Regions from separate parts of the Duganella sp. GW821-FHT07F09 genome, predicted to be linked through region 1. Evidence: riboswitches for the same ligand, from Rfam matches in the RefSeq annotation. Region 1 holds a riboswitch; the other holds the start of a gene.
What was found. A riboswitch is a leader RNA that binds a small molecule or an ion and turns the genes downstream of it on or off. The one in region 1 is predicted to bind thiamine pyrophosphate.
Positions count from the first base shown of each region.

Region 1 (5,808 bases):
GCAGGTGCAGCAGATCTCCGCGCAGGTGATCTCGGTCGTCACCATCACCCACGCCGCCCTCACCCACTCCGCGCCGGAACTGCGGCGCGAGCTGCTGTTCGACCTGGTGTCGAACGAGGGTATCCGCGTGTTCCCGCTGGAGGAGGACGACAAGGTCGAACCGCCGCCGAAGAACGCGCTGATGCCGGACATCCAAAAGCTGGTCAAGGCCAAGCTGGGCGCGGACACGCGCTTCTCGGCCAAGGTCAACGGCGTCTCCGGCTTCTGGGTCAGTTTCAAGATCGATGACGACCAATACTGGCTGATGCTCGAACGCGAACGCATACGCGGCCTGACCGGCATCCAGTGGCTCGGTTGGGCCAGCGTGGTGTCGGTGGTCTCGCTGCTCGGCGCGGCCTTCATCTCCAGCCTGATCAACCTGCCGCTGCGCCGCCTGGCCAAGGCCACCCGCGCCTTCGCCCAGGGCAAGCGCCCGGACCCGCTGCCGGAAAGCGGCCCGGCCGAAATCATGGAGGCCAACCGCAGCTTCAACCAGATGGTCGACCAGCTGCGGCAGGTCGAATCCGACCGCGCGGTGATCCTGGCCGGCATCTCGCACGACCTGCGCACGCCGCTGGCGCGCATGCAGCTCGAAGTGGAAATGGCCAATCTGTCGAACGAGGCGCGCGAAGGCATCCAGTCCGATATCGGCCAGATGGACGCCATCATCGGCCAGTTCCTCGACTACGCCAAACCGACCGAGGCGTCGAGCTTCACCAACGTCGACGTCAGCGAGCTGCTGGCCGACACCGCGCATGAAGCGGAGCGTTTGCAGGACGTGCGCGTGAGCACCGACATCGCCGCCGACGCCCATGTGATGGGCAACGGCACCGACCTGAAACGGGTATTCAACAACCTGGTCGAAAACGCCCGCCGCTACGGCAAAACGCCGGGCAGCGACATCACCGAGATCGACATCAAGTGCGCCGTGAAGGGCGTGGGCGCGTCCAGGCGCGTTGTCATCGAAGTGGGGGACCATGGCTGCGGCGTGCCGGACGACCAGATCGAACAGCTGCTCAAGCCCTTCACCCGGCTCGACGCCGCGCGCGGCCAGGCCAACGGCGCCGGACTGGGGCTGGCCATCGTCGACCGCGTGCTGCTGCGCCACGGCGCAGAGCTGACCTTGAGCAACCGCGAAGGCGGCGGCCTGGCGATCCAGATCGCGATGAAGGCGGTATGACGCGGCGCTTCGTTGTCTCGTGCGCGCTGTCGCTAACCGCGCTGGGCGCCGGCGCCGCTCCCGATAAGGCCGACAAGCCGCGCATCGAACAGCGCGCGCCGACCGCGCAGGAACGGGACTCCTTCGACGACTTTTTCCGCGCCCGCAACGCGGCGCAACCGCAGCGGCCGTGGGGCGCCGCGCCGCTGTTCGCCCCCGCGTTCGAGATCGAACGCCGGCGCGGCAAGCCATGGCAAGTGATCGCCCGCGTCGACTCCGCGCCGCGCCGCTCGGCGCCGGATCTGTGTCGGCAAATACGCTCCAGCTTTATCTATGACGCGGCCAAACCCGCGGACGAACGCTGGACCGACGCCGCCGAGGCGCCGCAATGGTATGTGTGGCTGGCGCAACCGGGCATTCCCTGCCAGGCGGCCAGATATACGGTGTTGATGGATCCGGCCGTGCCACCGGCCGATGCGGTGGCGTTGCTGAGACAGCACCGCGAATTACTGATACGCGCGCGCCTGCTGTTTGCCGGCAACTCTGGCTGCGCACGGCAGCGCGCCCTCACCTTCCGGCTGGCCGCGCTGAGACCGGCGGCCGCGACAGCGGGCGCGCCGGTGATGTTCGGGCTGGTGTTTGAAAGCGACCGCGACACTGTCGCCACGATCGCCGTGCGCAAGCACCGTGGCGAATACGCCGCCTGGAACGTCAGTTGCTCCGGTTGATCGGGTGCTCGCGCGACTCCAGAAGCTTGGTCAGCAGCAACTCGGTCGAACCGTAGCCGTACAGCGAATCGGCCTCCAGGCCCGGCGTATCGTAGGGCACCGATTCTTCCCGTTCGGAACGACTTGGATCGTTGTCGGAATACGTCACGCGCCAGGCCCGCTTCAACGCGTCGGCGCGGCGCAGGAACTGCGGCATCGGCCACAGTGCGGGATTCCAGTCGACGGCCTCGCCCAGCACGCGCCAATGACCGCTGGCCAGCGCCATGTCGCCCACGCGCAGCACCTTGACGGCGTCCTGCGGCCGCAGGGTATTGAGCTCGTCGATCGACGGCAACCTGTCGAGCTTGGGCCCGAACAAATAGGCCAGCATGATCTTGCTGCCAGGCGACAAACGCGCGACCAGGCCCCAGCCGTAGCCGCCGTCGAGCAACGGCACCGCAAACCAGCTTCCTTCATGATACGACTGCCTCATTCCACTCCTTTCGCTAGCACGAACCAGCAAAGTGGCGCCGAAATGCACTGAAGAACAGGACATACCGTCGCCTCCACACATGCTGTGACTGCTTCATTGGCGCCGTGCGGCGCAAACCCGAAGTGTATCGGCGTGGCGCAAATTGTGTCGCACGCCATTGCGCGCGCGCCGGCCCCTGTGCCTGGTGTGATACACTGCCGGCTCGCTAGGGGTCCTGGGCATTTTGTCCGGGTGAGAGATACCCTTCGTACCTGATCTGGATAATGCCAGCGAAGGAAAGCGCAAAGTAGTTCTCCCCTCCTTTGATGGCTCTCCTCGCGGCTTCCAGCCGAGAACAAGTAGAGAGCAGACATGTCCACACCTAATTTCGCAGTTTCCGTCATCGCCCTGGCGGTGTTCCACGCATTTTCCGGCGCCGCCGTCGCCGCCGACACGGCCGCAGCCACCGACCCGGCGGTCGAGGCCGCCGCCGGGCAGGCTATGCCGGAAGTCATCGTCAGCGCCACCAAGGTGCGCGCCAACACCGCCTCGGTCGCCGGCTTCGGCAACGCCCCGCTGCTGCAAACGCCGGCTTCGGTCAGCGTGCTGACATCGCAGCAGATGCTGGATCTGCAAATCCGCTCGACCACGGACGCCGCCAAATTCGACGCCAGCCTGAGCGACTCGTACAACGCCGTCGGCTACGCCGAGCAGTTCTCGATCCGCGGCTTCAAGCTCGACAACGCCTCGAGCTACCGCAAGGACGGCATGGCCATCCCGGGCGACACCCAGATCCCGCTGGAGAACAAGGAGCGCCTGGAAGTGCTCAAAGGCTTGTCCGGCCTGCAGGCCGGCGTCTCGGCGCCGGGCGGCATCGTCAACTACGTGACCAAGCGCCCGACCGACACGCCGGTGCGCACCGTCGTGCTGGAAGCGCGCGAGCGCGGCACCCTGTACGGCGCGGTCGATGTCGGCGGACGTTTCGAGGACGAGCGTTTCGGTTACCGCGTCAACGTCGCCGGCGAACGCCTGCGCTCCTACATCAAGGGCGCGGACGGCAACCGCAAGTTCGTCTCCGCCGCCTTCGACTGGCGCATCTCGCCGCAGGCGCTGCTGCAGATCGACGCCGACCACCAGCGTAAATCCCAGCTGACGGCGCCCGGCTTCCAGCTGCTGAATAATACGACCCTGCCGGTGGTCGATGCCGACACGATGCTCAACGATCAGCCGTGGAGCCGTCCGGTGGAGACCACCACCAGCAACATCGGCGCGCGCTTCGAATACAAGTTCTCGCCCGACTGGAGCACCACGGTCAGCGCCAACCAGCACCAGTTCAAGCGCGACGACTACACCGCCTTCCCTTACGGCTGCGGCGAGCAAAACCTGTATCCCGGCTACTGCGGCAACGGCGACTACGACGTCTACAACTACATCAGCCTGGGCGAGAAGAAGTCGCCGCTGACGGTGCAGGCGCTGGTGCAGGGCCGCTTCGCCACCGGCGCGCTGGCGCATGAATTCACTGGCGGCGCGTCGTTCCACAAAAACAGCGAAAAATGGGGCGACTACCTGTATGACTATTCGGGCGTCAGCAATATCTACCATCCGGTCGTCGTGGCGCCGGCGCCGGGCACCAGCGGTCCGGTGTCGGAGCGCCGCCACAGCGACGAACGCGCCCTGTTCGCGCAGGACATCGTCAGCTTGAACGCGCAGCTCAAGCTGCACGCCGGCGCGCGCTATGTGCAGCTCAAACGCACCGAGCAGAACGACGGGTTGCCGGACGCCGATACCGATGCCGGGTTCTGGCTGCCGAATGTGGCACTGGTCTACAGCCTGCGGCCCAACGTATCGCTCTACACCTCGTACGCGCAAGGCCTGGAGCATGGCGGCATCGCGCCGATCCAGACCGTGAACGAGGGCCGCGCGCTCGCACCGTCCAAGTCCAAGCAGATGGAAGTGGGCGTCAAGGCCGATATCCGTCCCGACCTGAGCGCCACCGTCGCGCTGTTCGAGATCCATAAAGGTCTGGAATACACCGACGCGCAGAATGTCTTCGTTCGCAACGGCAAAGCCCAGCACCGCGGCCTGGAAATGGCGTTGAACGGCCGCGCCACGCGCGAGCTGACAGTGGGCGTTTCGGCCACCGCGCTCAATACCAAGCAAAGCGATACCGGCTTGGCCAGCATGGACGGCAAGCGCGTGACCAACGTCGCCGCTTTCAAATCGTCGGTGTATGCGGATTATGCGGTGCCGCAGGTCGAAGGCTTGAGCGTGAACGCGAACTGGCAGTACTCGGGCAAGAAGGCGTTCGATCCGGAGAACCAGGTATTCGTGCCGAGCTATCATGTGCTGAATTTGGGGGCGTCGTACGCCACGCGCATCGGCGGCGTTTCGACCACGCTGCGTGCGAGCGTGAACAACGCGCTGGACAAGTTCTACTGGCGCGATGTGACGCAGGATCTGGGTGGGTATCTGATGCCGGGGGCGTCGCGCACGTTCCGCGTGTCGGCGCAGTTCGACCTGTAACGCGAAATCCGCAGGCGACTCCAAGATGGCGGATTACGGCGTTCCGCCTAATCCGCCCTACGTGTCACAGTGGGTCATTCAACCAACGGTGTCCATCGTTTAATTTGCGTGGCGAACGTGGCGAATCGCGGAGACACGTAGGGCGGATTAGCGCAGCGTAATCCGCCACGAGCCGCCAACGACGCATGCTCGATTACGTGGCCTTGGCTAACAACCGCTCCACCTGCGCCAACCGCTGTTCCGGGTCGCCCGATACCAGCACATATGGTATCCGGCGCGCCGCCAGCTCCTCCATCAACAGACGATTGATGACAACGCTGACTTCTTCGCACTCGCGCTGCAAGCCATCGGCCACCCATGGAATATCCGGCGCGGTCACCAACGTCAGCGCATAGTCGCGCCGATGTCCATCGGCCAAGCGCGCTAGCTGATCATCAATACCACCGAAATAATGACGGCTGTAGATCGCCGTCATCAACGGCGCAGTGTCGCAGAACAGATACCCGTCCGCGGCCTGCGCCGCCGCGTCCTCGCTCCGGCGCTGTGTAGCGGCGATATTAAACTGGTCCCCCGCCACCGGCACCCGCCCCTGCACATCGACGAATTCACGCAAATACTCCGGCACCCACAAGGTCCGATAGCGCTCCGCCAGCGCGGCGGCCAGCGTGGTCTTGCCGGAGGAAGCCGTGCCCAGTATCGCCACGCGCAGCGGCAAGACGGCCGATGTCATTCCAGTACCAGCCTGCGGCCGCCGGTTTCGTCGCCTTTATCACCGCCGCCCGTCCCCATGCCGGCCGACTGCTGCCACGTGCGCAGGCCGACCACCGCCATGCCGACGAAGACCGCGTACAAAATCGCCGTCAACATCAAGTGCTTGTGCAGATAAAGCCCGACATACAGCACATCGA
Region 1 covers NZ_JBWKQJ010000001.1:161,200-167,007, forward strand. The annotation lists gene AC07P1_RS00775 (sensor histidine kinase family protein) at 1-1,219, shown strand, start outside; gene AC07P1_RS00780 (hypothetical protein) at 1,216-1,926, shown strand; gene AC07P1_RS00785 (Imm26 family immunity protein) at 1,910-2,398, opposite strand; TPP riboswitch at 2,596-2,693, shown strand; gene AC07P1_RS00790 (TonB-dependent siderophore receptor) at 2,750-4,900, shown strand; gene AC07P1_RS00795 (AAA family ATPase) at 5,094-5,630, opposite strand; gene pnuC (nicotinamide riboside transporter PnuC) at 5,627-5,808, opposite strand, start outside.

Region 2 (5,808 bases), on a different contig from region 1:
CTGGCCGATGTTGACGCGGCGGATGGCCACGGTGATGATCTCCGCCCCGGCGGCATCGGTCGCCTCGCGGGTTTGTTGCAGGTCCTTGTATTTGCCGCTGCCGACCAGCAGGCGCGATTTATACTCCTTGCCCGCGATGGTCAAGGATTCCTGATTGCTCTCGTCTTGATTGCCCATATCTCTTTCCTTATCTAGTTAACCGCCGCCGATGGCGCGCACGATGTCCACTTTGTCGTGCGGCTGCAGCACGCGCGCCGGCCATTGCTGGCGCGGCACCACCGAGCGGTTGACCGCCAGCGCCAGCGCCTGCCCGGTCAGCGACAGCGCGTCGACCAGCTGGGCCAGCGTCTGTTGCGGCGGCACCTGGTGCGGCGCGCCGTTCAGTTCTATCGCAATGCGCTCGTTCATGCCGGCCTCACAGCTTGCGATACAGTTCGGCGCCGTTCTTGACGAACTCCACCGCCTTGACCTGCATGCCCCGCTCGATCGCCACGCCGTCGCTCATGCCGTTGGCGGCCGCGTATTCGCGCACCTCCTGGGTGATCTTCATCGAGCAGAAATGCGGGCCGCACATCGAACAGAAATGCGCCACCTTGGCCGAGTCCTTGGGCAGCGTCTCGTCGTGGAACTCGCGCGCCTTGTCCGGATCGAGGCCCAGGTTGAACTGGTCGTCCCAGCGGAATTCGAAGCGCGCCTTCGACAGCGCGTTGTCGCGGATCTGCGCGCCCGGGTGGCCCTTGGCCAGGTCGGCGGCGTGGGCGGCGATCTTGTACGTGATGATGCCGTCCTTGACGTCGTTCTTGTCCGGCAGGCCCAGATGCTCCTTGGGCGTGACGTAGCACAGCATCGCGGTGCCGTACCAGCCGATTTGCGCGGCGCCGATGCCGGAGGTGATGTGGTCGTAGCCGGGCGCGATGTCGGTGGTCAACGGCCCCAAGGTGTAGAACGGCGCCTCGTGGCACTGCTCCAGCTGCAGGTCCATGTTCTCCTTGATCAGTTGCATCGGCACGTGGCCCGGGCCTTCGATCATCACCTGCACGTCGTGCTTCCAGGCGATTTGCGTCAGCTCGCCCAGGGTTTTGAGCTCGCCCAGCTGCGCCTCGTCGTTGGCGTCGTAGATCGAGCCGGGACGCAGGCCGTCGCCCAGGGAAAACGACACGTCGTAGGCCTTCATGATTTCGCAGATCTCGTCGAAGTGCGTGTACAGGAACGATTCCTTGTGGTGCGCCAGGCACCATTTGGCCATGATCGAGCCGCCGCGCGAGACGATGCCGGTCAGGCGCCTGGCCGTCATCGGCACGTAGCGCAGCAGCACGCCGGCGTGGATGGTGAAGTAGTCGACGCCCTGCTCGGCCTGCTCGATCAAGGTGTCGCGGTAGATCTCCCAGGTCAGGTCCTCGGCCTTGCCGTTGACCTTTTCCAGCGCCTGGTAGATCGGCACGGTGCCGATCGGGACCGGGCTGTTACGGATGATCCATTCGCGCGTCTCGTGGATATGCTTGCCGGTCGACAGGTCCATGACGTTGTCGCCGCCCCAGCGGATCGCCCACGTCATCTTCTCGACCTCCTCGCCGATCGACGAGGTCACCGCCGAATTGCCGATGTTGGCGTTGATCTTGACGAGGAAATTGCGGCCGATGATCATCGGTTCGATCTCGGGGTGGTTGATGTTGGCCGGGATGATGGCGCGCCCGCGGGCGATCTCCTCGCGCACGAATTCGGCGGTGATCTCGGCCGGGATGCTGGCGCCGAACGATTGCCCCGGATGCTGGCGGCCCATCAGGTCGGCCAGGCGCTGCCCCATCGGGCCGGAGCCCTTCAGGTTGTCCAGGTATTCCTTGCGGCGCAGGTTTTCGCGGATCGCCACGAACTCCATCTCCGGCGTGACGATGCCCCGGCGCGCGTAGTGCATCTGCGTGACGTTGGCGCCGTCGCGCGCGCGGCGCGGCTTGCGGTGCAGGTTGAAGCGCAATTCGGCCAGCGCCGGATCGGCCAGGCGCGCCTTGCCGTAGTCGGAGGTCGGGCCGTCGAGTTCCTCGGTGTCGCCGCGCTCCAGTATCCACGGCAGGCGCGGGGTGGCGGCCAGGCCGGAGCGGATGTCGATCACCGCGTCCGGGTCGGTGTACGGGCCGGACGTGTCGTAGACGTAGACCGGCGGATTGGCCTCGAAGCCGAACGAGGCGGGCGTGTCGGCTTGCGTGATTTCGCGCATCGGCACGCGGATGTCGGGCCGGCTGCCTTCGACGTAGATCTTGCGGGAATTGGGTAACGGTTTGATCGCTGCCTCGTCCACGGTGGCGGTGGCGGACAGGAATTTGGGATTGGCGTTCATGTGGCTCCTTGGTTGGCGACAGGAGCCAGCAAAGGAGGTTGGACGGCGCCGCGTCCGGAGCATCGATGGAATCGATGGGATGGATCGGAACGCGGCGTTGTCCTAAGCTTCCCTTCGCTGGCATTATCCAGATCAGGTTCGGAGGGTATTTCTCACCCGCGCATCGCCTTCAATACGATGCGCAGGACCCCTAGCGTGCGCCGCCTCGCGGCAGCCGGGCGATTATAACAGAGATGGCGGGGTGGACCAGCCGTGGCGCGGGCCCGGGGACGGGGGGGCGCCGTTCCGGCGCAAGAATATCGGCGCCAACGGCACGAGCGCGGCAACAATCGGCGCGGCCGCCATGCCGGCGCCGCGCGCCGGCCGCGGCGGCGCGTGGCGAAAATCCGACGCCCGGCCCCGTCCTTGTGGCGGGGCGGTCCGTGGGGGGCCGCGGCTGATGTATAGTCGATTTATGCCAGAATGCAACTTCAATCGTCCCGCCGCGCTGCTGCTACTGCTGCTGTGGCTGTTGGCGCCGCCGCGCGCCGCCGTCGCCGCCGAACCGGACCGCTGGGCGGCGCTGACCCACACCGCGTTCAAGCACCAGCCCTATGCCGACACCGGCGCCGGCCTGTGCTTCGCGCAGGACCACAGCGGTTTCGTGTGGATCGGCACCCAGACCGGGCTGGTGCGCTGGGACGGCAACCGGCCGCGCAAATTCTTCGCCGACGCGCTGCGCGACGACGCCCTGCCCGACAACTACATCACCAGCCTGCTGATCGACGGCGCCGGCCGGCTGTGGGTGGGCACCAGCTCGGGCGGCCTGGCGCGCTACGACGCCGCGCGCGAAAACTTCACCCGCTTCCCGCACGCCCCTTCCGGCCTGGGCAACGCCCAGGTCACGGCGCTGGCCGACGACGGCGCCGGCGGCGTGTGGGTGGGCACCGGCGGCGGCCTCGACCATATCAACGCCGCCGGCGCGGTCACGCGCGGCGCCGCCACCGCCGCCCCGCTCGACGCGCGGGCGGTGCCGGCGCGCGCGGTCGGCGCGCTGCTGCGCGAGCGCGGCGGCACGTTGTGGATCGGCACGCGCGAAGGCTTGCTCAAGCTCGAGCGCGGCGCGCCCGCGCCGGTGGCCGTGGCGCTCGAAGGCCATGACGGCGGCGCCAACACCGGCGCCAACATCAGCACCCTGGTGCCGGACAGCTCGGGACGGATCTGGATCGGCACCCGCAGCAACGGCGCCTTCGTCATCGAACCGGGCAGCGCCGAGGCGCGCGCCGTGCGCGAGGGCGGCCCGGCGCCGACCCTGGACAAGGAGCGCGTCACCGCCATCGTCGAGGCCGGGCTCGGCGAGGTCTGGCTCGGCACCGACGGCGCCAACGGCGGCATCGTGGCGGTCGATCCGCTGCTGGGCACCACGCGCCGCATCCGCCACCAGCCCGACACCCCCGACTCCCTGTACGAAAACGACATCCTGGCGCTGTTCCGCGAGCGCAGCGGCATCATCTTCGCCGCCACCATGGGCGCGCTGAGCCAGCACGATCCGCTGCCGCGCGCGGTGACGACGATCCGCTCGACCGGCGGCGGCGGCGGCAACAAACTAAGCGTGCCGAGCTTGCTGGCCCACCCGGACGGGCGGCTGTGGCTGGGCGTGGTCGGCGGCGGCGTCGACATCGTCGATCCGCAGCTGGGGGCCGTCGCCCACCTCACGCCGGCCCCGCCCGGCACGCCAGGCGCGCTGCCGACCGGGCGCGTACTGGGCATGGCGCTGGGACCGGGCGGCACGGTCTACCTCGGCACCGAACAGGGCCTGTACCAGGCCGACGCCGACGGCGGCAACGTGCGCCGCCTGGCCGTGCCGCAGCGCCGCCCCGACGCGGCGGTGTGGGCCGTGGCGCTGGTGGACGAGGTGTTGTGGCTGGGCGGCATGGACGGCCTGTGGGCGGTGTCGGCCGGACCCGGCGGGCATCTGGCGCTGCTGCGCCACGAGCAGCACAGCCTGGGCGATCCGCGCGTGACCTACCTGCTGCCGGGCGACGGCGGCATCTGGGTCGGCACCCGCGTCGGCCTGGCGCGGGTCGGCTACGGCGGCGGCGTCGAGCTGGTGCCGACGGTGCTGGCCGAGGCGGACCGCATGCCGCCCGGCTATGTGTCGTCGATGCTGCTGGACCGGCAAGGGCGCCTGTGGCTGTCGCAGTTCGGCACCGGCATCGTGATATTGGAACGCACCGACGCCGACGGGCGGCGCCGCTTCCGCCGGCTGGGCACGGCCGACGGGCTGGAGGACAGCGGCGCCAACATGCTGCTCGAGGACGCCGCCGGCGCCATCTGGGCCAGCACCGACGCCAACCTGGCGCGGGTCGATCCGCGCAGCTTCGCCATCCGCACCTTCGGCCCGGCCGACGGCGTCCACATCCCCACCTACTGGACCGCCTCGGGCGTGCGCACGGGCGCCGACGAGCTGGTGTTCGGCGGCCTGTCGGGCGTGACGGTGCTGCGGCCGGAACGCCTGAGCCAGTGGCACTACCGGCCGCCGGTGGTGGCCACCCGCATCCTGGTCAACGACCGCGAGATTCCCGCCGGCCGCTACAACGGCGGCGCCGGCGGCAAGGCGGCGCCGATCGAGGTCACGCCGGAGGGGCGCGGGCGCGGCTTCTCGCTCGAGTTCGCCGCGCTCGACTACTCGGCGCCCGAGCGCAACCGCTACGCCTACCGCCTGGCCGGCTTCGATCCCGACTGGATCAAGGCCGACGCCACGTCGCGCCGGGCCGGCTACACCAACCTGCCGCCGGGCGACTATGTGCTGCAGCTGCGCGGCTCGAACCGCAACGGCGACTGGTCGGCGCCGCTCGAGGTGCCGGTCAGGGTGTCGCCGGCGTGGCACCAGCGCCCGCTCGCGCGCATCGCCGGCGGCCTGCTGGCGCTGGGGCTGCTGGCCGGGCTGGTCCACGTGCGCACGGCGCTGCTGCGGCGCCGCCAGCGCGAACTGCTGGCCATGGTCGACGCCCGCACGGTCGAATTGCGCGCCACCCAGTCGCAGCTCGAGCAACTGGCCTATGGCGACCCGCTGACCGGCCTGGCGAACCGGCGCCTGTTCAACGACGAGCTGCGCCACCTGGTGGCGCAGGCGACGCGCGGCGGCCCGGGCTTCACGCTGCTGCTGATCGACCTCGACCACTTCAAGCAGATCAACGACACGCTGGGGCACGACGCCGGCGACGCCCTGCTGGTGGCGGCCGCGGCGCGCCTGCGGGCGGCCGTGCGCGAGACCGACCGGCCGTTCCGGCTGGGCGGCGACGAATTCGCCGTGCTGCTGGCCCAGACCACCGAGCGCGCGACGCTCGAACCGGTGTGCCAGCGCATCCTCGACAACCTGGCGCAACCGCTGCCGCACGGCGCGGCCACGATGCGCATCAGCGCCAGCGTCGGCGCCGCCGTCCACCACGGCCAGGACGGCCGGGACGGCCCCCCCGGCACCCACGAGGAGCTCT
Region 2 covers NZ_JBWKQJ010000010.1:136,558-142,365, reverse strand. The annotation lists gene AC07P1_RS24830 (thiazole synthase) at 1-177, opposite strand, end outside; gene thiS (sulfur carrier protein ThiS) at 196-408, opposite strand; gene thiC (phosphomethylpyrimidine synthase ThiC) at 416-2,332, opposite strand; TPP riboswitch at 2,425-2,534, opposite strand; gene AC07P1_RS24815 (diguanylate cyclase domain-containing protein) at 2,787-5,808, shown strand, end outside.
Region 2: it holds a riboswitch for thiamine pyrophosphate, as region 1 does, so the genes downstream of both, thiC (phosphomethylpyrimidine synthase ThiC) here and AC07P1_RS00790 (TonB-dependent siderophore receptor) in region 1, are expected to answer to the same signal.